DNA from 3 places in the Cytobacillus sp. Hm23 genome. Region 3 is predicted to be linked to each of the others. Evidence: riboswitches for the same ligand, from Rfam matches in the RefSeq annotation. Region 3 holds a riboswitch; each other region holds the start of a gene.
What was found. Region 3 has a riboswitch for thiamine pyrophosphate ahead of thiC (phosphomethylpyrimidine synthase ThiC). Riboswitches for the same ligand answer to the same signal wherever they lie in the genome.

Region 1 (8,191 bases), on a different contig from region 3:
TGCGTACTATGTTTGATTGGGATTTTATTTAGAGTTTATGCGCTATGAGGTGGTGACAATTTGATTACAACAACAAAGTATGTGTTAGTTTTCATTATTGTTTGTTTTCAACTTCTCGGATATGTCTACCTATTTATCAATATGAAAATAGCTCTACTTCTTTTAGGTAGCGCATTTGTAATTTTTTTGTTGTTATTTACTTTGTTATTTATTGAACGTTTAAAAGAGAAAAAGGAGGAAGATCAAGATGATCTTAGTAACTACTGATTTTGTCCCAGGGAAAGAGATTAAACAATTAATAGGATTTGTTAAAGGAAATACTGTGCAAACGAAGCATATTGGTAAAGATATCATGGCAGGTCTTAAGACACTTGTTGGAGGAGAAATTAAAGAATATACAGAAGTCATGAATGAGGCTCGGCAGCGGGCGATTAGCAGGATGGTAGAAGATGCAAAAAGTAAAGGGGCGAATGCTATTATATGTTTACGCTTAGAAACCTCTAATGTTATGACAGGTGCCTCTGAAATCATTGCATTCGGAACAGCTGTAGTAGTTGAATAGTTTGTTTATTTCGTCAAATTGTTGCTTTTAATAAATTAGCACAGTTTCATGAGGGTTTATGAACTAAAGTTCAGGACATCTCTTTTTCTCGAAAGACTATAAAAAATTTTATAACTTGTAAAAAGCTGAGAGTCATGTTATTCACTTAACTGTCATATATATTAATTGAGAAATCTAGTACATGTGTTATACTATGAAAAGAAATAACTAAAGGCTCTCTTCGGAAACTTTGTAGTGAACTATGAGATAGTCTAACTAAATATATTAACACTAGGGGAGTCTGATTGAAGACTGAGATGGAATCTTGTTTCCAGACCCTTTGAACCTGATCTGGCTGACACCAGCGTAGGGAAGTGGACAACATGTGATAATGACTTTGCCTTCATGCTTAATTTATGAATTAGGTATGAGACATATTATTCATGAATTGGATTAATAACGTCAAATATTCATGCATTCGATACATGTAAACCCACTCTTACGCAAGAGTGGGTTTTTTAGTTGCTTATGTTTATGACTGTTGCAGGTTACATGTACATCTCAATATTGTTATTTTCCTATTTGACGATCGCGTCTTTTGAGATAGGGCACTAATTATAGTATGTGGGTAATTCTCAATATCGATGAGCCGTTTGGATTGCTGAGTAAATTTAAAGTTGGTACATCCCTCATCTTTATAAGTGCGACTGTTTATTAGTGAGTAATGTCTAGAGCTGAAAAAATAAGCTCAAATACTTGATTAAATTAATTTACAAGGAGGTCTTATGGCAAACAAAGAGCTACATATTATTTCAACTGGGACACAATCAATCAACACGTTTGTTTCGATTATTAGTGAGATTCATCCTTTTGCAAATGCTATACACTTACGTGAAAAACAAATGTCAGCGAGAGACTTATATCAAACGATCAATCAACTAATACAACAAAGTGTACCACTTAATAAAATAGTCATAAATGACCGAATTGATGTTGCTTCAGTTGCTGAAGTAGGTGGTGTTCAGCTAGCATATCATAGCTTATCAGTAGGCGATGTTAAAAGGGTATTTCCAAAGCTTCGCATAGGGAAGTCTGTTCATTCATTAGAAGAGGCTGTTGAAGCAGAACTGCAAGGGGCTGACTATGTGATGTATGGTCATATTTATCCTACCTCCTCTAAAAAAGGAGTGATAGCTAAAGGGGTTGATAGTGTCAAAGAATTTAAAAAACAGCTATCGATACCTTTAATTGCCATTGGAGGAATTAAACCATTTCATATTCCTGAACTGATAGATAGGGGAGTAGATGGAGTGGCAGTATTGTCAGGCGTATTATTAGCCCAAACGCCTATAGAAGCAATAAAAGATTATTCAAAAATGTTATCGAAAGAGATGATTACATGAAGAAAACGTATGATGCCATCGTTATTGGTGGGGGCATAAATGGTGGCTCAATCGCTTATCATCTAGCAAAGCGAGGGCACCATGTGCTGGTCATTGAGAAAGATCAATTAGGTAGTAAATCTTCTGGTGCTGCTGCAGGGATGTTAGCAGCTCAAGCGGAATTAACTGAGGATGGGCCACTATTTCAATTAGCTAAAAAAAGCAGGAGCATGTTTCCTACAACGATCGAGGAATTAGAAAGCAAATCGAACGTCCATATTGGATATGTGAACAAAGGAATGCTCAAGATTGCAATAAGTGAAGAAGAGGAGCAGCAATTAAAACACATTATTCAATTGCAAAAAAATATTGGGGAACAAACTGAATATTTAACATCTGAAGAAGTAAGAGCATATGAACCTTCACTGTCTTCAATTGTCAGAGGAGCTATGAGTATACCTAAAGATGGTCAAGTATCTGCTTATGATTTAACGATTGCATTTTTTAGGGCAGCAAGGGTGTTAGGAGCTACAATCAAAGAGGAAACGAATGTTTATTCATTAATCATAAAAAACAATAAAATCCAAGGTGTTGTTACAAACGAGGGTGAATTCCATTCCGAACGGATTATTGTAGCTAGCGGGGCTTGGACGGACATGGTTGTCAAGCAAGCTGGGTTGTCATTGCCTAGCTATCCAGTAAAAGGGGAATGTTTATCTGTCAAGACTGACAAACCTTTGTTAACACAAACAATCTTTTCTCACCATTGTTACCTAGTTCCAAAAAAGGGTGGAAGAATAATTATTGGAGCAACAATGTACCCAAATACATTCAATACGACAGTATCTACGGGTTCCATTTGTAGTCTAATAGAAAAAGCTTCGATTATTTTACCAGAAATCATCAACACTCAATTTGAAAAAGCATGGTCAGGCATTCGTCCTCAAACGTATGATGGTATGCCTTTGTTAGGGGAGCATCCACATGTGAAGGGCTTAATTATAGCTACAGGGCATTATCGTAACGGGATTTTGCTAGCCCCTATAACTGGCAGTGTTACTGCTGATTTGGTTGAAGGAATCGACCTTGATCATGAGTTAATGCAGCATTTTCGAATTGATCGTTAAATGCTTTGTTTTTTAAATGTAGTTTTTTTTCCGTATGCTTTGTTATTCAGATATACAGCTAACTTACGGAAACAGATTGGATTTTGTACGCAAATCAACAACGGTTTTAGAAAATAAGAAAATAACAATCTATGATTGGACAAATGTTGTTAAAGAAAGGAGTGTGAGAATGAAGTTATTTATTAATGGTGATCGGGTTGATGTTCCTGATACTTTAGAAAATATATCAGATGTACTCCACCACTTCGAGCTTGAGGATAACATTGTTATTGTTGAAATAAACTCTACTATTTTACAAAAGCAGGATCATAAAGATACACAAGTAAATGATAATGACAAAATTGAGATTGTACATTTTGTAGGAGGAGGTTAATATGTTAAAAATTGGACCATATGAATTTTCATCACGTTTATTTTTAGGAACAGGTAAATATTCTAGTTTTGAGGTACAAAAGGAAGCTGTTGATGTATCGAATACAGAGGTGTTAACTTTTGCAGTTCGAAGAATGAATATTTATGAAAAAAGTCAACCTAATTTTTTAGAACAGTTAGACGTTAGTAAATATAAGTTATTACCAAATACGGCTGGCGCAGCAACGGCTGAAGAAGCTGTTCGTATTGCAAAGCTAGCAAAAGCTTCTGGTCTTTGTGATATGATAAAAGTAGAAGTAATTGGAGATTCAAAAACGTTGCTACCAGATCCAATAGAAACGTTTAAAGCATCTGAACAATTACTTGAGGAAGGCTTTATTGTCTTGCCTTATACGTCTGATGATGTCGTACTAGCAAGGAAATTACAGGAGTTAGGCTGTCATGCAATTATGCCAGGTGCATCACCGATCGGCTCTGGACAAGGTATTATTAATCCGTTAAATTTAAGCTTTATTATTGAACAGGCTACGGTTCCAGTAATCGTAGATGCAGGAATCGGTAGTCCGACAGATGCAAGCTTAGCAATGGAGTTAGGTGCTGACGGCGTATTGTTGAATACAGCAATATCTGGTGCAAATGACCCGGTTAAGATGGCACAAGCAATGAAGCTGGCGATTGATGCAGGACGGTTAGGGTATGAGGCGGGGCGTATACCAAAAAAACGATATGCTACTGCTAGCAGTCCGATGGAAGGAATGAGCATTGGTTGAGTGAACGTTATTCACGACAACAATTATTTTTACCGATTGGCGAAACAGGTCAACAAAAAATCTCTAACAAGCATGTACTCATTATTGGGGCTGGAGCATTAGGAACAGGCAATGCTGAAGCCCTCGTGCGAGCAGGGGTTGGAAAATTAACAATCGTTGATAGAGATTATGTTGAATGGAGCAATTTACAAAGACAACAACTTTATAGTGAAATAGATGCACAAGAGAGAATACCTAAGGCTGTTGCAGCAAAAGGCCGATTACAAGCGATAAATTCACATGTAGAAATTAATGCACATGTTGCAGATGTGTCTGTACGAGAAATGGAAGAGTTGGTTTTAGGAGTAGATCTCATCCTTGATGCAACCGATAATTTCGATACGAGATTGCTAATAAATGATATTTCGCAAAAATATGAAATTCCTTGGATATATGGTGCTTGTGTTGGAAGCTATGGAATTAGCTATACAATTGTCCCTGGAATCACGCCATGTTTACATTGTTTACTAGAAACAATCCCTTTAGGAGGGATGACATGTGATACTGCTGGAATTATTAGTCCGGCAGTTCAAATGGTGGTCGCTTATCAGACATCTGAAGCTTTAAAGATATTAGTCGAAGACTGGGCTGCATTAAGAAAAAAGCTAGTATCTTTTGATCTTTGGAAAAATCAGCATTCAGCAATTAGTGTTGATAAAGTAAAGAAGACTGAATGTTCATCTTGTGGTGAAGATAGAACCTATCCATTTCTATCTTATGAAAATCAAACGAAATCAGCCATTCTTTGTGGCAGAGATGCGGTACAAATTCGGCCACCCAAAAAAATTGATCGGGATTTGGAAAAAGTAGCTGATCTACTGAAATCTCAAAGTGGTACGGTTGAGCGTAATCCATATTTAGTTGCATTTTCGACAGGTCAACATCGCCTCGTTATTTTTAAAGATGGTCGTGTCCTCGTTCATGGCACAAAGGAATTATCAGAGGCAAGGTCGTTATATCACAAATATTTAGGTTGAAAACATGTAATGAAATGAAGACACTCATTGCCAATACAGTTAAACAACATACTGTTTTGCTTTGAGTGTTGTTTTTAGCGATAAACAAAGCATTGTTACTTCATCCAAATGAGGATGTATAAACCCTCAATTAGCTGTTCTAATTTAGTAACAATAACAACATTTATAAAATGGGCTAAATAAAATAGTGTATGTTCAAAAAGTCCTTCCCATTGATAAGCCTAGAAATTATCGAGTACTTACTTATTTGAACATCCTAGTAAAGTTGGAGATGGTACAAATGAATGTATATAAAGCATTAACAATTGCTGGATCTGATAGCGGAGGTGGAGCAGGGATTCAAGCTGATTTAAAAACATTTCAAGAGCTTGATGTGTTTGGTATGTCTGCTATTACAGCAGTGACCGCACAAAATACTCTCGGTGTTCAAGGGGTCTTTCCATTAACAGTAGAAGCTGCGATTCAACAAATAGACTCTATCGCTACCGATTTAGCTCCAGACGCCATAAAAACTGGCATGCTATTTTCAAGTGAATTAATCAAAGCGGTAGCTAATAAAATTTCTGAATATAGGTGGCAACATATAATTGTTGACCCTGTAATGGTTGCAAAGGGTGGTGCTACCTTGCTTCAAGAAGAAGCGGTTACGACTCTTAAGAAGTACTTAATCCCATTAGCATATGTTATTACTCCAAATATACCTGAAGCAGAAATAATTGCAGACATCAAGATAAACAATTTGGATGATCGACAAAACGCTGCAAAAATGATTCATGAATTAGGTGCACAGAATGTAATCATTAAAGGTGGTCATGACGTAGACGATATTGTTGTAGACCTATTATATGATGGTGACGAGTTTTATGAGTTTCATAACAAAAGGATAGAAACGAGACATACACATGGAACTGGTTGTACTTTTGCAGCGGCAATTACCGCAGAAATTGCCAAAGGAAAAGCTATTTACGAGGCTATTGAGACTGCAGAAGCTTTTATCCAAGCAGCGATAAAGCATGAGCTAGGCATTGGTTCAGGACATGGACCTACGAATCATTGGGCATTTAGCAAGAAAGGAGCTCTTTAAAATGTCTAATAAAAAAGTACAAGAAATGTTACCACTTTATTTCGTGATGGGCAGTCAAGATTGTTTAGGTGATCCTTGTGTCGTTCTACTCGAAGCGATCCGTGGTGGTATCACTGCTTTTCAATATCGTGAAAAAGGTGTTGGAGCAAAAAGTGGCATAGCAAAATATGATCTAGGAATTGAACTTCAAAAGATATGTAAAGATCACAACATTCCTTTTTTCGTTAACGATGATATTGAACTAGCAATTAAGCTTCAAGCAGATGGTGTACATATTGGCCAAGAGGATGAGCCAGTCGAAAATGTACGTAGTAAAATAGGCTCCACAATGGTATTAGGTGTATCTGCTCATACTGTTGAGCAAGCAAAAGATGCAACTGCAAAAGGAGCCGATTATTTAGGTGTAGGCTCAATCTATCCGACTAATACAAAAGAAGATGCGACAAATGTAAATGGACCTTCGATTATTCAAGAGATGAGGGACAACGACATTTCGGTACCGATTGTTGCAATTGGTGGGATAAAAGCTGGAAAGATACAGCCAATTATTCAAGCTGGTGCAGAGGGTGTTGCAGTCATTACAGCGATTACACACGCAGAGGATAAAATGAGTGCTACACGCAAATTAATTGAAGAAGTTAGCTCAGCAATGAATTAAATCGTTAACACTATTTGTTGATTCACATATTTTTTAAAAAATAAGAATTGACAGAACAAGCCAGTTAATGATAATCTAGCAAAGTATTAACTTTAACTATTAATAAGGAGGGTTACGAAATGATGAAGAAAATTGTATTCATTACTGATATCAAAGATGTAGACGTGAACAATAACAATAACTTCATAATGAAAAACGTGACCTATCCAATGACGGCTTTTTATAATTAAACTAAGAGAATTTTAAAAATCTCAGAAGTTGAAAAACAATTGTTCTCACAAGGTATAGGTCATGGAATTAATCCGTGGTTTGTGCCTTTTTATATTGCTATACAATATAATTGGATAATTAGGGCATATCTGGAATCATTCGGATATGCCCTTTTTATATATAACTATTGTTCAACATAACAGAGCAAAGGTATTTCTGTTAATTGAACACTAAAACAACATACTTAAACAAATTATTGAGGAGGACATGAAATGGAATCGAAACAATCATTGAGAACGATGAATACTGGAGATCTCGAAGGTGGCTAGCGTACAGACAACTAAGAAAAGGAGGATGATCACATGTTTTCAGTTTTATTAAAATTAAAATGGTTTTTTAAGGAAGAATGGAAACGCTACGCAGTGGCAATTACATTATTGTTTATCGTGAATATTTTAGAGGTGATTCCACCTTGGCTAATCGGTGGGGCAATTGATGATATTTTTGTAGGTAGTTTGACTGTACAAAAACTGACTCAATATTTACTGTTGTTATTGGCAATTATGGTTGTTGGATATGTAATGACATATAAATGGATGTACAACTTATTCGGTGGAGCGTTCGTCGTTGAGCGAACGTTACGTTCAAAATTTATGAACCATTTATTAAAGATGACCCCAACATTTTATGAAAAGAAACGCACAGGGGATTTAATGGCACAGGCTACGAATGATTTAAAAGCCATATCAATCACAGCCGGCTTTGGAATACTTACACTCATAGATTCTTCTGCTTATATGTTGACGATATTATTTACAATGGGCTTTATGATTAGCTGGAAGTTAACTCTTGCGGCAGTGTTACCAATGCCAATCATGGCGATTGCGATGAAAATTTATGGAAAGAAAATCCATGAACGGTTTACGGAAGCTCAGGATTCATTTGGTGATATGAATGACCGTGTGTTGGAATCCATTTCAGGTGTTCGAGTTGTGCGTGCATATGTACAGGAACAAGCTGACCGACAACAA
Region 2 (7,053 bases), on a different contig from region 3:
CGAACGTTAGAATAATCGTATTTTGCTCTTATTAGGAAAAGCAACAATTAGTGCTAATACATCCTAAAATATATGATCATACTTATGGAAATAGAAAAAACGATTTAATATTTTATAACGCTAACCTCAATTGGTTAGCGTTATTATTATTTCTTTTCGAAGTTAGAAATGTTGCACATGATCAAGATTTAATGATATAGATCAACATTTAGATGATTCCATGTATTGTGGCAAATTGAATGTATGTTAATATGAGTAATTATACTAACAATTTCCTGAATTGAATATATATGATAGGATGGAGGTTTTTTATGAGGTTATTATTTTCATCATTACAATGGATGATTTTTATAATTACAACAAGTGTTGTGGCTCCTATAGTTATTGGAAATTCCTTTGGGTTACCCCAAGCAGAAATCGCTACATTACTACAAAGAACTTTATTCGTTTTAGGTCTTTCAGGTCTATTACAAGCAGTATTAGGTCATCGTTTACCGATTATGGAAGGTCCAGCAGGATTATGGTGGGGTGTGTTTATCGTTTATGCAAGTATTGTTGAAGCTGGAAATCTTGGTACATATGAGGGTTTACAACAGCTTGAAATGGGGATGATACTAAGCGGAGTTTTATTTATCTTATTAGCCATTTTTAAATTGATCAATCATTTGAAGAAGCTGTTTACTCCAATTGTCACTGGAACTTATTTATTATTATTAGTTGCACAACTAAGTGGTTCATTTATGAACGGTATTTTTGGAGTAGGGTATAAACAAGATTCAGTAGACTTTTCAGTTGCTATTCCTGCGGTTTGTGTTTTAATTATCACGATATTATTGGCAAAAAGTCGTGTCCCATTTCTTCGAAGATATTCTGTATTACTAAGTTTACTCATTGGATCACTGCTGTTTGCTGTGCTTCGGCTAGGAAAAAGTATTCCGCCAACTACAAATGGTATTTCAGTACCACAGATTTTTGCTTGGGGAATGCCACAATTTAATAGCGGTATGATTATTACTTCCATTATGATAGGCTTACTATTATTAACAAATATGCTAGCCTCGATTTATGTTGTAGAAAAAGAGCTACAAGAACATACAAAAAATTATGAAGCTGTAAACTACAATAAAGCCAGCTTTGTTATGGGGATAATCCAATGGTTAAGTGGTATTTTTTCTGCAATAGGCAGTGTACCAATTTCTGGATCAGCGGGATTTATTGCAATGACCAAAATAATTAATCGCTTACCATTTATTTTAGGAAATGTATTTATTATATTACTTAGTTTCATTCCAATGTTTACTACATATGCTGCTATGATTCCCGAACCAGTCGGCTATGCAATTTTATTCTACCCATTTACTATCATGATTGGTTTAGCTTTAAAAGATTACCAATCTACACAATTAGGAGATAGAGAATATTTTATTATCGGGTTTTCATTATTGGTTGGCATTGGTTTATTGTTTATTCCTGGACAAGCAATAAATGAACTTCCATCTATGTTAAGACCAATTATAAATAACGGATTAGTAGTAGGTACAGTTATATGTATTACTTTAGATCAAGTTATAAAAAAACAAACTTCCGTGTCATATTAATTTATATCATCTTGGATAAAAGGGAAAATATTGAAGTAAGTATGTAGGAATCTTTTGCTTGTGGAAATAATAAAAGTATAGTAAGGTTGTATGTGAAATTAAATATCGCTTACCACTAGGGGTGCAAATCACGTTTGCTGAGAGGGGCTTTGCTGCCTTAACCCTTATACCTGATCTAGTTAATGCTAGCGTAGGGAAGTGGATTGATGACAAACATATTGGATAATACTTTCCAATTCGTCTAATTCCACTCTATTGTAGAGTGGTTTTTGTTTTCTAATGACTTTATAACAAAGCTATTTATTCATGAACTTTTACTATTTATTATAAACATGTTTTGTTATATACGAAAACAAAGACAAGGATAGGCAATATGCTGTCAAGAAATTTTCCACTTCATCTTTTGTATCATAAGGGTGACTTACTCTTAGTGAAGCGAATGTTATAAAAGAAGGGTGGAATTTATCATGAAGTTTTCCAAAAAAATTAGAGAAGAAGCAGACCAAATTTGGCAGAAGAGCTTTGATCATCCATTTGTGAAAGAGCTTGCAGATGGGACATTATCATTGGATCGCTTTCGCTATTATGTTCTACAAGATTCTTATTACTTAAGTCATTTTGCAAGAGTGCAAACATTAGCAGCATCACAAGCAACTGATCTAAAAATAGTGAGCCAAATGGCATCTCACGCGATCGGTACGAATGAAGCTGAGTTATCTCTTCATAAGAACTTTATGGTTCAGCTAGGTATCACCGAAGAAGAAAAAGCTAATTTTAAACCAGCACCAACAGCATATGCATACACTTCTCATATGTATCGTGCAGCACATACTGGGCATATAGGCGACACGATTGCTGCTTTGTTACCATGCTACTGGTTATATTATGAGATTGGAGAGCAGCTTGTTCATGCAAATCCAACTGAACCTATATACCAACAATGGATTCAAACATATGGTGGTGATTGGTTCCGCAAATTAGTTGAAGAAGTCATCGATTTGCTTGATGACATTGCTGATCAAGTAACAGAAGCTGATAGAGAAAAAATGCAGGAGCACTTTATCATTAGTAGTCAATATGAACTAATGTTTTGGGAGATGGCATATACACAAGAAACCTGGCCTGTTTCAGCAATGTCAACATCCAAATAAAGCATGTTAGACAGGTGGGAAAATCTTGCTGAGGTCTCTTATCTAATATAAAACGATGACAATCGCAAAAATTTCGTTTTTGGCTTGTAATTTTGGAAAACAACTTAGAGCGTTTTTGATTGATATTAAAGATAGGAGGAAATAACTATGAACAAAGGTTTAAAATTAACTGATATTTTAGTTACAATAGTCATTGCAATCGTATTTGGAATCGTATACAAATTATGGGGAACATTCTATGAAACGATAGGCGCATTTGGGTTACAAGTAGATCAGCTTGCATATGGAATGTGGTTTATAGCAGCAACTGTTGCCTTTTTGGTTATTCGTAAAGCTGGTGTGGCAATTATTGCTGAAATGGCAGCTGCATCGGGTGAATTTATCATGGGATCTGAATACGGATTAGAAGTAATGCTATATGGGTTGTTACAAGGATTAGCTGCAGAACTAATATTTGCAGCAGCACGTTATAAACGCTATGATATCTTAATTGCTTCACTTGCAGGTGCTGCATCAGCAGTAGCATCAATAGGGATGGATTATTACAAAGGGTATATTGGTGATCTAGCAGCTTGGAATTTAACATTATTCATTGGATTCCGAGTAATCAGTGGGATTATAATAGCTGGTGTTTTTGCATATTATCTCGTTAAGGCTTTGGAAGCAACTGGTGTTACAAATTTAGTTCGTCCTGCATCAAAAGAAGACTATGATGCGTTGGATAAGTAGTTGAGGTGTTATACATGCAAGAAATCACAAGTGTGAAAAATTTACGCTTAAAGTTTACTGGGAGTGCATCTTTATTATTTAAAGATGTCTCCTCTTCTTTTTATGAAGGGGAAAAAGTATTAATTCTAGGCCCTTCGGGATGCGGTAAATCTACGCTTTTGCAAGTGTTATCAGGAATCATTCCAAATTCGATTGAAGTACCTATTAAAGCTGATGAAATTATTACACCGGAATCTTGGGGATATGTTTTTCAAGATCCAGACACGCAATTTTGTATGCCTTTCGTTGATGAAGAAATTGCATTTGTGTTGGAAAATTTGAGGGTTAAGCGGAAGGATATGCCCGAAAAAATTCGCGAATATGTAAATATGGTAAAGCTTGAAGTAGATGACCTCCATACATCAATACAAACGTTATCAGGAGGAATGAAGCAACGCTTAGCGATTGCTTCAGTGATGGCCCTTCAACCTGAAGTTTTATTTTTAGATGAGCCGACGGCTATGCTTGACCCAAAAGGGACGAAACAAATATGGGATACGATAAAAGATGTGAGCCGTGACAAAACGGTTATCGTCGTTGAACATAATATTGACCATGTATTAGATTTTATCGAACGAATTATTTTGTTTAATGAACATGGAGAAATCGTGGCAGATGGTCCTAAAGAGTATGTGCTGTCTACATATAAACAAGAGCTAATTGACCAAGGTATATGGTATCCTGATGCCTGGCATGACTATATTGACAGAACAACAAAGCAAATTCCTACTGTACCTGTTTTGGAAGAATCATTTGTTAGCGTTTCACAATTCAAAGGGTATCGTGGAAAAAATGTAAAAATTGATATAAACAACGCAAATATTTCTGAGGGTGAATGGATTACGATCGTTGGTGAGAATGGTGCTGGCAAAAGTACCTTACTTCACTCACTTATGCAACTGATAAAAACGACAGGTAATTATACAATTGAAGGAAGACAAGTAAAGGAAATAGGTAAATTAACCGATTACTTAACATTTGTTTTTCAAAATCCCGAATTTCAATTTGTCACAAATTCAGTCTATGATGAAATTGCCTTTTCATTGCACTTAGATAAGCTGGATGACCATGCTATAGATGAAAAAGTGACCACCTTGTTACATGAATTTCGTTTGAATGAGCAAAGAGATCAACACCCATATCAATTATCAATGGGGCAGAAGCGGAGGCTTAGTGTAGCTGCTGCAATTGTTAAAGAACAGCAAATTGTGTTGTTAGATGAGCCTACCTTTGGGCAGGATGCAAAGAATACATTTGCAATCTTAGAGCTAATCGAGCATTGGCGCAAGCAAGGAACGATTGTTTTAATGGTTACACATAGCATGGAAATCGCGAAATACTTTGCGACTAGGGTTTGGCTGGTTGATGATGGTGAACTTATTTTTGATGGTACTTCTCAACAATTTTTCCAAAGACAAACGAAAGAATTATCAATCAGCAGATAGGGGGGGAAGTCATGCAATTTGATTTTACCTATAAAGAAACTTGGCTTCATAAAATTAATCCTAGTTTAAAATTGATCACCATGATGATATTATTTTTGTCAGTTTTATTAATCCATAACATTAACTTTATGATCAATTATACAATTATTACACTAATATTGTTTATACTATTTTCTGGCCATCCATTGAAAAGAGTATTGCTTATTTTCATCCCTTTTATATTTATTTTTGTTACAACAGCAACGTCAATGATTTTCTTCGGTAAAGGGGATACGACGTGGTTTAAATGGGGACTTGTTCATATTACAGAAGAGAGCTTCTTTCGTGGGCTTCATATAGGATTTCGAGCATTAACCTTTGCTTGCCTTGGCATCACTTTTGCTTTGACGACTCGACCGGTTTTCCTTTTTTATTCGTTGATGCAGCAATTGAAGCTCTCACCAAAATACGCTTATAGTTTTATGGCTGGCCTGCGCCTTATCCCAATCATGATCGATGAATTTCAAACAATACGCTATGCAATGAAAGTTAGGGGAGTGGAATCAAAGCGTGGGATGAAAGGTTTTTATGAAAAACTTCGTTCTTATGCTATTCCGATGTTGTCACAAAGTATTCGTCGTGCACACCGCATTGCAGTAGCGATGGAAGCAAAGAGATTTTCACAAGTGAAAAATAGAACATATTACTATCACATATCGTTCTCCAAATTTGATATATCATTTGTTATTTACTTTGTTGCGATGATTTCTGTTGCTTATATCATAAGTAACCAGTATCCATATTTTCCAATTACAGATGTGAGGTACAATTAAACGATATTAGAGGAGGATTTGTATGATGGAAATTGCAAGTATTGTTTCAGCATTAAATAAAGTAAGAGAACGACAGCCACTTGTGCATAATATTACTAATGTTGTCGTTACTAATTTTACGGCTAATGGGTTGTTAGCAGTTGGAGCATCGCCAGTGATGGCATATGCAAAGCAGGAAGTTGCGGATATGGCAAAAATAGCAGGTACACTCGTCTTAAACATTGGTACCTTAAACGAAACTGAGATTGAAGCAATGATTATAGCAGGAAAATCAGCAAATGAACATGGTGTGCCAGTCGTATTTGACCCAGTTGGTGCTGGAGCAACAGCGTATCGAACAGAAACAGCTAAGCGTATTATAAACGAAGTACAGGTAGCAATCGTACGTGGTAATGCTGCTGAGGTTGCAAACGTCATTGATGAAAAATGGAATATAAAAGGCGTAGATGCTGGAGAAGGTGCTGGTGATGTAGTAGATTTAGCACAAAAAGCAGCACTAAAATTGAATACAACAGTTGTCATTACAGGACAAAGTGATGTCATTACAAACGGAAAGACGACTTATATTGTGAACAACGGTCATCAAATGTTAACAAAAGTTACTGGAACAGGCTGTTTACTCACTTCAGTGATTGGTGCTTTTGCAGCGGTAGAACAGGATGTTGTTAAAGCAGCGGTATCGGCAGTGGCCTATTACGGTGTTGCTGCAGAAATAGCTTATGAGAAACAAGGCTTGAATGGTGTGGGCAGCTTCCAAATTGAATTATTGAATCAGCTACATAAAGTCAATAAAGAAGAATTAGTAAATAAGGTTGTCTGTCATAAGGAACAATAATTCACGGTTAACAATTAGGTGGGGTGTTATTCTCTCATTATTTTATCTGACTAGTATTTTTTAAAGTGTATTACATAATGGTCGATGCTGGCGATAAAATAACATGTTGAATATAGTAAATGCTTTGCTAACTCGGTGCTTTTTTCAATTATATTTGAGTAATTTATGTATTAACTATTTTTTTTCCGTCTTTTGAGAAGAAAAGATGCAGACTTGTTTAGCTCGTATTTAGAAAAAGCAACAATTAATGAAAAACAGCACTTATTATAAACAACAAAACACTTATTTATCCAATTACCACGTACTTCTATGATTGTGAAAAATTAAAACCGTCCTTTTAATAAAATGTACCCTATAGAGTAGACACTTAAAAAAAGTCTCCCTATAGGGTACATTTTTGTATAATGGAGAAACACAACTAGAGAAATACTTCGGATTGGAGAA
Region 3 (8,191 bases):
CACTTGAATATTGGCACGTTCGTCATCTACGATGAGGATCGTTTGATCAGAGTTAGAAGTACTGTCGTTATCGTTTTGTAAATCCTCATTTTGTTTAAGTGTAGATGTAGTTGTATTTGATCCAACTTCTTCGACTAGCTTCGGACTTTGAACAATAGGTAGAGTAAAACAAAATCTAGACCCTATACCAACCTCAGTCCAATCAACCCAAATATGGCCATTCATCTTTTCTACTAATTGCCTACTAATATATAACCCTAAACCCATACTTTGATAGCCATCAACTTGTATAAATTGATCTAATTGTTCGTAATAACTAAATATCTCTTCTCTTTTCTCATCTGGGATTCCTATTCCCGTATCCTCTACATATATGTATAAAGTTTCTTCTATTTTTTGAGAAGAAACAGTAATTTCTCCATGCTCTGTATGCTTTATCGCGTTATGAATTAAGTTATACAAGATTTGGCGTAAACGATTTTCGTCAGCTTCTACTAGCGGATAATCGTGGAGATTATTTATTAAGTCAATATTTTTCCCTTGCACTTCAAATGCGAGAACGTCAAACACGATTTGAGTTGATACTTGAATATCTACAGTTGCTATGTGTAACTGCAATTGTCCATTTCTCAGTCTGGAGACATCAATTAAATCATTTACTAGATTGGATAGCTTAACTGAGGTGTCGTGAATGAGTGTAAGATTATTCCTATCGTTATTTGACATTTGATCTTTTTTCTCTAGCAAGTATGAAGAAATATTAACAATACCGTGTAATGGTGTTTTTAATTCATGAGAAGTTTTTGCTAAAAACTCATCTTTCATTTTGTTCATTGAAATTAACTTATTTGATAAATTTTCAAGCTTGCCAAAAGTATGTGTATATCGAAGAGCTAATAAAATATACATCACCGCTACAAAGATAACTATACTTATTTCTCTGTATTGCCCTAAATCATAAATAATTTGAGATCGAGTTTTTATAATCGGTTCCCATTGAATATATTCTCCTGTCAAAGCTACCATAATATCAAAGAAATTAATCGTACCGAAGTACATAAAGAACAGAAAAATAAATATACTAGAAAATAGTAATAGCTCTCTTTTCTCTACATCATCATATTTTCTTTTATAAAATACCCACACTAACTTAAAGAAAATAAAACTTAAACAACCTCCGCTAATAAATACGAAGACCATCTCCATATGAGTATATTTATCATAAGGTAACAGCAAAACTGTTAAAGGATACACCATTAAGAGTGAGCATGCAATACGCACAACTCTTTTAGAAAGTAAAGTCGAATCTAACGTATGAAGGAATAGGAATATGAATAAAATTGCGCTATATGCTGATATATCTTGAATCTTATAGGCCGTATCAATTGAAATTGATGGAAAAAACAACATAAATAGCTTCTCACTTCTACATGAGTAAGAGATTAATAAACATAAGAAAAATAATCCATTGTAGAAATAAAACTTGTTACTTTTCATTTTCATAAAATAAATACACAAATGGTATACACAAAATAACAACAAAACAAAAATAATTGCTAAATCTGTACCAAAAGAGATTAATTGTAACTTAGATATGTCCTCTTGAAGGCCAAATTCTATATCGTCAATGATACCCCCATCATAATAATCATATTTAGATACTTGTATGACTATTTCAAAAGAGGTTTGACTTAGCGGGAAATACTTTACATAAGGAATATTACCGATTTGTTGCGTCTCAACATTGTTGGTAGGCTCCCCACTCTGTCCTACTAAATAACCGTTAATAAACAATTTATGTGCCATGCGTATATCATTAATTTTAAGTCCGAAAAGTTGGTCAGTATGTTTTTCATTTAAAAATACCTTTAGTCGATATGTAGCAAAACCATCTATATTTATTACACTCGTATCTCGTACTTGATTACCAACATTCGGGACATTTTGATAGTTATAACTAAATTCGTTCTTATCTAAAATAGCAGGTTGTAATAGTTCATCTTCATAAAATCCCCAATACCCATTAAGACTAACTAAGCCATCCTTTTTAAAGTTCCAATTGGTAAGGTCGATTACACCTTTATTAGCAGTTGGAGCAGATGGATTAGAATTAGTCACCGGATTTAAAAAGTATAGAAAAAGTATAGCTAATATTAACCCAATAATTATCATTTGACGTTCATGCTTACTCATCTAATTTCTCCTAATAAAAAATTCTATATAAATAACAGAATAAACAATTATACTACACAATATCGTGACAAAAGAATCTTTTTTTAATGTGTATCATTAAGTCACTATTAGTAATAGTTTGATCTAATTTCTATTGAAAACTAGTTGTATACGCGTAATGTTTATGAAAAAAACGACAGCAACACTTTTCTTAAACTGTATTGCTTTTGAAATAAATTAGCAGTAAGAAAAGGTTTTATTCGGTTAACACCATATTTATAAAGGAATGACAGCTAATAGTGTATATATTTATGTGCATATTTTTGTACTTAAAGCAAACAATTTATTTAAAAATAGCTAATTAGAAAAAAATAAAATAAATGTAAGTAATTGTCGGAATTCTCAATATTTAAAATTTTTTAAAAGAGTGCTTTTTCGTGATACCATATAAATAAATTATATTAATCGGAGGGGTTCTCATGAATGTTCAAGAATTGCGTAACCACTTTATTTCTCAAAGGAAATATGAACCTATTGATGGTAATGAATTGCTTGATTTCGCAAGACAAATCTACTTGCATGGAAACCTTCCCATTAGAGATTACAGAAATATTGTACGTCAATTAGAGACTGATGGAGCGCAGAAGCCTGAGTATGTTGTAGATGAAATCGTCTAAACGATATATGCGAGCTGCAAGTCAAAATGGGCTTTCACGTTCATTTGACTCCAGATAATAAAACATAATTGGCTAATCTCTTACTATTCATCTAAAAAACTATGACATCATATTATAAGACATAATATGGAGGGGATACTATAATCCCCTCTATTTTTATCCAATACCTAAGCTACTAACTATCAATTTTCCTAAAAAAACCATCAAAATCAATGAACTGAACACGCTCTATACCAAAAAGCTTATATTTTATTTTCAACTTCTTAATTTCAGTCGTCTTGTAAGATTGATCAAATTCCTCCATTCTTAGTACATATGTCAATACAAACCTTTCTTTATCAGGTTGATAGTCTTGAATATCTCGATATACGGTATCTATTTTCCTTTCCTCATTTTCAGCTAAGCTTCCATAAGATCCACTTACATAAATATAAGGTATAGCTGATAATCTATCACTCTCATTTAATGCTGTACCATCACTTTTTATTATTGTAATTTCTTTTATAATTGGACTACCTACACCATTCCATTTCATGCCATATGACAAATGGAATGCGTCATTATCTCTTAATGATTCTAGTGGAATCCACGTGTGGCTCCATGTTGAAAACCCGCTTTCTTTAAAATCCTTGTATAAATTGATAGTTAGAATCACTCCAACAGTTATTAAAATAATGATCGGCCCCGATAGAATAATTAACCATTCTTTTTTCACCTCACCACTCCATTCCAGTTAATACGTTCAAGTTAAAAATACACTTTTCTTAACATCATTAAAATATATCCCACTTATAGAGATCAGTTCAAAAGATCCATAGGAAATATTTTCATTTTTTTCTTTTTATGGATATTAATGAAGTTTGATCTTATTTTATCATTAAATTCCATTTTATTTTGAATAAAAGTTATATTTATCGCCTTTTTACCCAATAGTAATAAAGATGGAAAACTATACATAGGAGGAATTAAGGATGGGTCGTGGTAAGCATTTTAATCATAAACGGAAAGGTTATAAAAACACCAAACATAAATTCGGACAAAATGTAGCAGCAAAACATAAAGAAGAAGCAGAATTTGCAATCGAAACAGTAGCTACGAGGAAAGATCGTCCAGTTTCAATTCACGTGGAAAAAGAATAAGTTTTGTTAGAAATAGTCTGTTAATGAAAGTTCATAGTAAAAACAAATGAGAAGTAAGCGCTATTCGCCTACTTCTCACTATATAGAAGATTTAGCCGTATATATTAGAGCCTGTTTGCGTAAATTCCTCTGCCTTTTGCTTCATTCCTTCTTCTATCACTACAGACTCATTTTTACCTTGGTCTTTTGCCATATCTCGAATATCTTGAGATATTCTCATTGAACAAAACTTAGGCCCACACATTGAGCAAAAATGGGCTGTTTTAGCACCTTCGGCAGGCAATGTTTCATCGTGATATTCACGTGCTCGCTCTGGGTCTAACGAAAGGTTAAATTGATCGTGCCACCTAAACTCAAAGCGTGCCTTAGAAAGTGCATCATCTCGATTTTGAGCACCAGGATGTCCTTTCGCAAGATCTGCTGCATGGGCAGCAATTTTGTAAGCAATAACTCCTTCGCGAACATCTTCTTTGTTCGGTAAGCCTAGGTGTTCTTTAGGTGTTACATAGCATAGCATCGCCGTTCCAAACCAGCCTATCATTGCAGCACCTATTGCAGAAGTAATATGATCATAGCCAGGTGCAATGTCTGTCGTTAATGGTCCTAGTGTGTAAAATGGCGCATCGTGACAAACTTCTTGTTGTTTATCCACATTTTCTTTTATAAGGTGCATCGGAACATGACCAGGTCCTTCAATCATCACTTGAACATCATGCTTCCAAGCAATTTTCGTTAATTCACCCAATGTTTCCAATTCAGCAAACTGCGCTTCATCATTCGCATCAGCAATGGAACCTGGACGGAGACCATCTCCTAAAGAAACTGATATATCATATGTTTTTAAGATTTCACAAATATCTTCAAAATGAGTATATAGAAAGTTTTCTTCATGATGTGCTAAACACCACTGCGCTAAAATGGAACCACCTCTAGAAACAATTCCTGTAGTACGCTTTGCAGTCATTGGTATATATCTCAAAAGTACCCCTGCATGAATCGTAAAGTAATCTACACCTTGTTCAGCCTGCTCAATTAATGTGTCACGATATACTTCCCACGTTAAGTCTTCCGCAATGCCATTTACTTTTTCAAGCGCTTGATAAATAGGAACTGTACCGACTGGAACTGGTGCATTTCTAATTATCCATTCTCTCGTTGTATGTATATTTTTCCCTGTAGACAAGTCCATCATCGTATCTGCACCCCAACGAATAGCCCATGTCATTTTTTCTACTTCCTCATCGATGGATGACGAGACGGCCGAATTGCCAATATTCGCATTAATTTTCACGTGGAAGTTTTTACCTATAATCATCGGTTCACTTTCTGGATGATTAATATTTGCTGGAATGATCGCACGTCCACTAGCTACTTCATCTCGTACAAACTCTGGGCTCATATTTTCACGTATAGCAATAAATTCCATTTCAGGGGTTATTATACCCTTTCTTGCATAATGCAATTGTGTAACGCATCCGCCACTTTTTGCTCGTAGAGGCTGCTTGTTAATATGTGGAAATTGTTCAAGATTTGAACGAGGATCTGATTCTAAATATCCATTATCCTCTGGCTGTATTTCACGGCCTTCATACTGTTCTACATCATTTCGTTTATTAATCCAGTCATCTCGTAGCTTTGGAAGACCTTTTCGTATGTCGACAGCATATGCAACGTCTGTATACGGTCCACTCGTATCGTATACTCTCACAGGTTCATTTTCTTCCTCGCCAAAAGTGCCACTAGTAGGGTGAAGCTCAATTTCTCTCATCGGAACTTTTACGCCAGCTTGGTGCCCTTGTACATAAACCTTCTTGCTACAAGGAAATGTCATATTTTGTGCAATACTTTCTTTTGTCATTGAAAATTCCTCCTCAATAATATGAATGAATCAACTGTCAGATAGTCGGTCTGAATGAAGTATACATCTTCCAACTATCTTATGAAATTGCTAACCCATACCAACTAAAAAAGGGTTCTCAAAATTGAGAACCCTTTTGTTGAAAGTAATTTATGACATAGCTAAAGTAATAATAAGCTGGTCGAATTCTACTTCCCTACGCTGGTATGAGCCAGATCAGGTTCTAAGAGTCAAAGAACTTTACCGCGCTCTTCTCTCAGTCCAAGCTATTGGACCCCCCTAGTAGTGAACATATGTTGTTATCGTTAATACTATAACACAATTAATATTGTTGTGAATAGAGAAAAAAGAAATTATACAATTTATTATTATTTTTCTTTAAGTTCACTTATCATCGCATTCAATAAATAATCAACTGATTGATGAAGGTTTAACAAACGCTTCCCCTTACCTTCATTATAAAAAGCTTGAACAGACAATGTTTGTAAATTTTCAATAGTCGATTCAATTTGCAATGGATAAATATATTTAGGGTTTTGTTCATTAATCCATTGCAAAGCACTGATTTTCCACATATCAAGAATTTTATTAACTTCATTAGCAAACGGATATACCTCACGATAAAAATCAACTTCAACATGAGTAAGCTCTTTTCTTTGCTCCAGTATATCTATGCATTTATTATTAAATGTCTTTAACATATTTGTTAATTTTATTAATTTTTCGTAATTTTCCATATTATTTTCTCCAATTAATCTACTTAAGTTTCCAGTATTATTATATCAATTCAATGGATTGATTGAAAGGATAGCGAGGGTATCTTTTGCTGAATTTCTTTGTGGGATTAGAGTGCAATGTCGATGATGTTATGGTCATATATATTTTCTATTTTATGAAGGTTATTTGATATAGTTTTAATATTCCTTTGTTGTTGCTCAACATATATACCTATGTGTTCTTCAACATGATTAACTAGCTTTTGATCTATTAATTCAAGATAGTCAAGCAATTCATCAAACACCGAATTCTGCAATTCTTTATTGGTCAATTCCATTTATTTTCTTCCTCCTCGTCAGTATATTTAACTTACTTACAATCATTGAACTAAACATATCTTCCTTTGACTTATACGTTATAGTTTCGTGATGTTAAGCTCTACACCTCCACGATTGACAAAACTAGAAGTAATTCAACAAAGAAAGTCGACAATTTTATATTTGCAACAATTCGACAACGCAGTTCGCATGAAAATAGCAGGATTGTTTACACTAATTGTTAGGAGGTGTTTTAGTTGGCCAAAAATAAAAACAAACAGCAGCAAAATACGCGAGAAAATAAACAGAAAGCAACGGGATATGGTAACCCAAAACTAGAAGGCCCTAATAAACCTGCTACTTAACTTGAAACTAAGAGATGAGGGCTAGCCTTCCCTCATCTTAATATATTACGTGTGAATCACCTCAAATACATGTCCTCATAGTACACTCTCCAATAGTTTACCTCACTCAAAAATTATATTTGTAACATTTTTATACGTTCATTCGTCTAATTGTTTGAGGCTAAATAACGTGTAACAAGAAGTTTATCACTTGCCATAACTTAAAAAAACACCTATACTTTTTTTTTAACATCATTATGATGACACTTTGTTAAAATCGTTACAATGTAGTTTTATTATTTGTTATGATAGTTGGTGAAGTTAGGTGAGGAGGATGAATCAGTGATTCGCTATCCGAATGGTAAATTATATAAAGAAAATCAAAATAAAGATACTAATACCGCTAAAAAAGCTTCATACAGTAATCGTGGTATGACTTTGGAAGAGGATATTAATGACTCTAATAATTATTATTTACTACACAATATAGCGGTTATTCACAAAAAGCCAACGCCAGTTCAAATCGTACAAGTTGACTATCCGAAAAGAAGTGCTGCTGTTATTAAAGAAGCGTATTTTAAGCAAGCTTCAACTACTGACTATAATGGTATTTACAAAGGTAGGTATATAGATTTTGAAGCTAAAGAAACTAGAAACAAAACATCATTCCCTTTGCAAAACTTTCACGACCATCAAATTAAACATATGCGTGATGTAATAAATCATAATGGATTGTGTTTTGTCATTTTACGATTTACTAAAAATGAGCAGATCTTTCTGCTAGAAGCTACCCACCTGTTAAGTTTTTGGGACCGTATGAAAAAAGGAGATAGAAAATCAATAACAAAACAAGAGATAGTGGATTTAGGTCATGATGTCCCGCTAGGCTATAAGCCCCGTATTGACTATCTTAACATATTAGATAATATTTATTTCTCATAACTATGCTACGAATTATTAAGTTGAA

Region 1: linked by a shared signal. The riboswitch ahead of tenI (thiazole tautomerase TenI) and the one ahead of thiC (phosphomethylpyrimidine synthase ThiC) in region 3 are both predicted to bind thiamine pyrophosphate.
Region 2: linked by a shared signal. The riboswitch ahead of tenA (thiaminase II) and the one ahead of thiC (phosphomethylpyrimidine synthase ThiC) in region 3 are both predicted to bind thiamine pyrophosphate.

The regions. Positions count from the first base shown of each region.
Region 1 covers NZ_JBPXRQ010000070.1:4,670-12,860, reverse strand. Annotated here, with positions in the region: gene ACSVDA_RS23830 (hypothetical protein) at 61-267, shown strand; gene ACSVDA_RS23825 (YbjQ family protein) at 248-562, shown strand; TPP riboswitch at 825-931, shown strand; gene tenI (thiazole tautomerase TenI) at 1,327-1,944, shown strand; gene thiO (glycine oxidase ThiO) at 1,941-3,050, shown strand; gene thiS (sulfur carrier protein ThiS) at 3,085-3,423, shown strand; gene ACSVDA_RS23805 (thiazole synthase) at 3,425-4,192, shown strand; gene ACSVDA_RS23800 (thiazole biosynthesis adenylyltransferase ThiF) at 4,189-5,208, shown strand; gene thiD (bifunctional hydroxymethylpyrimidine kinase/phosphomethylpyrimidine kinase) at 5,489-6,292, shown strand; gene thiE (thiamine phosphate synthase) at 6,294-6,950, shown strand; gene ACSVDA_RS23785 (ABC transporter ATP-binding protein) at 7,523-8,191, shown strand, end outside.
Region 2 covers NZ_JBPXRQ010000064.1:17-7,069, reverse strand. Annotated here, with positions in the region: gene ACSVDA_RS23340 (purine/pyrimidine permease) at 312-1,598, shown strand; TPP riboswitch at 1,706-1,812, shown strand; gene tenA (thiaminase II) at 2,066-2,749, shown strand; gene ACSVDA_RS23330 (ECF transporter S component) at 2,897-3,478, shown strand; gene ACSVDA_RS23325 (ABC transporter ATP-binding protein) at 3,493-4,962, shown strand; gene ACSVDA_RS23320 (energy-coupling factor transporter transmembrane component T family protein) at 4,974-5,774, shown strand; gene thiM (hydroxyethylthiazole kinase) at 5,800-6,609, shown strand.
Region 3 covers NZ_JBPXRQ010000026.1:41,828-50,018, forward strand. Annotated here, with positions in the region: gene ACSVDA_RS16090 (hybrid sensor histidine kinase/response regulator) at 1-2,193, opposite strand, end outside; gene ACSVDA_RS16095 (YppF family protein) at 2,652-2,849, shown strand; gene ACSVDA_RS16100 (hypothetical protein) at 3,025-3,564, opposite strand; gene ACSVDA_RS16105 (hypothetical protein) at 3,821-3,988, shown strand; gene thiC (phosphomethylpyrimidine synthase ThiC) at 4,080-5,846, opposite strand; TPP riboswitch at 6,023-6,137, opposite strand; gene ACSVDA_RS16115 (DUF1798 family protein) at 6,215-6,583, opposite strand; gene ACSVDA_RS16120 (hypothetical protein) at 6,691-6,900, opposite strand; gene recU (Holliday junction resolvase RecU) at 7,567-8,166, shown strand.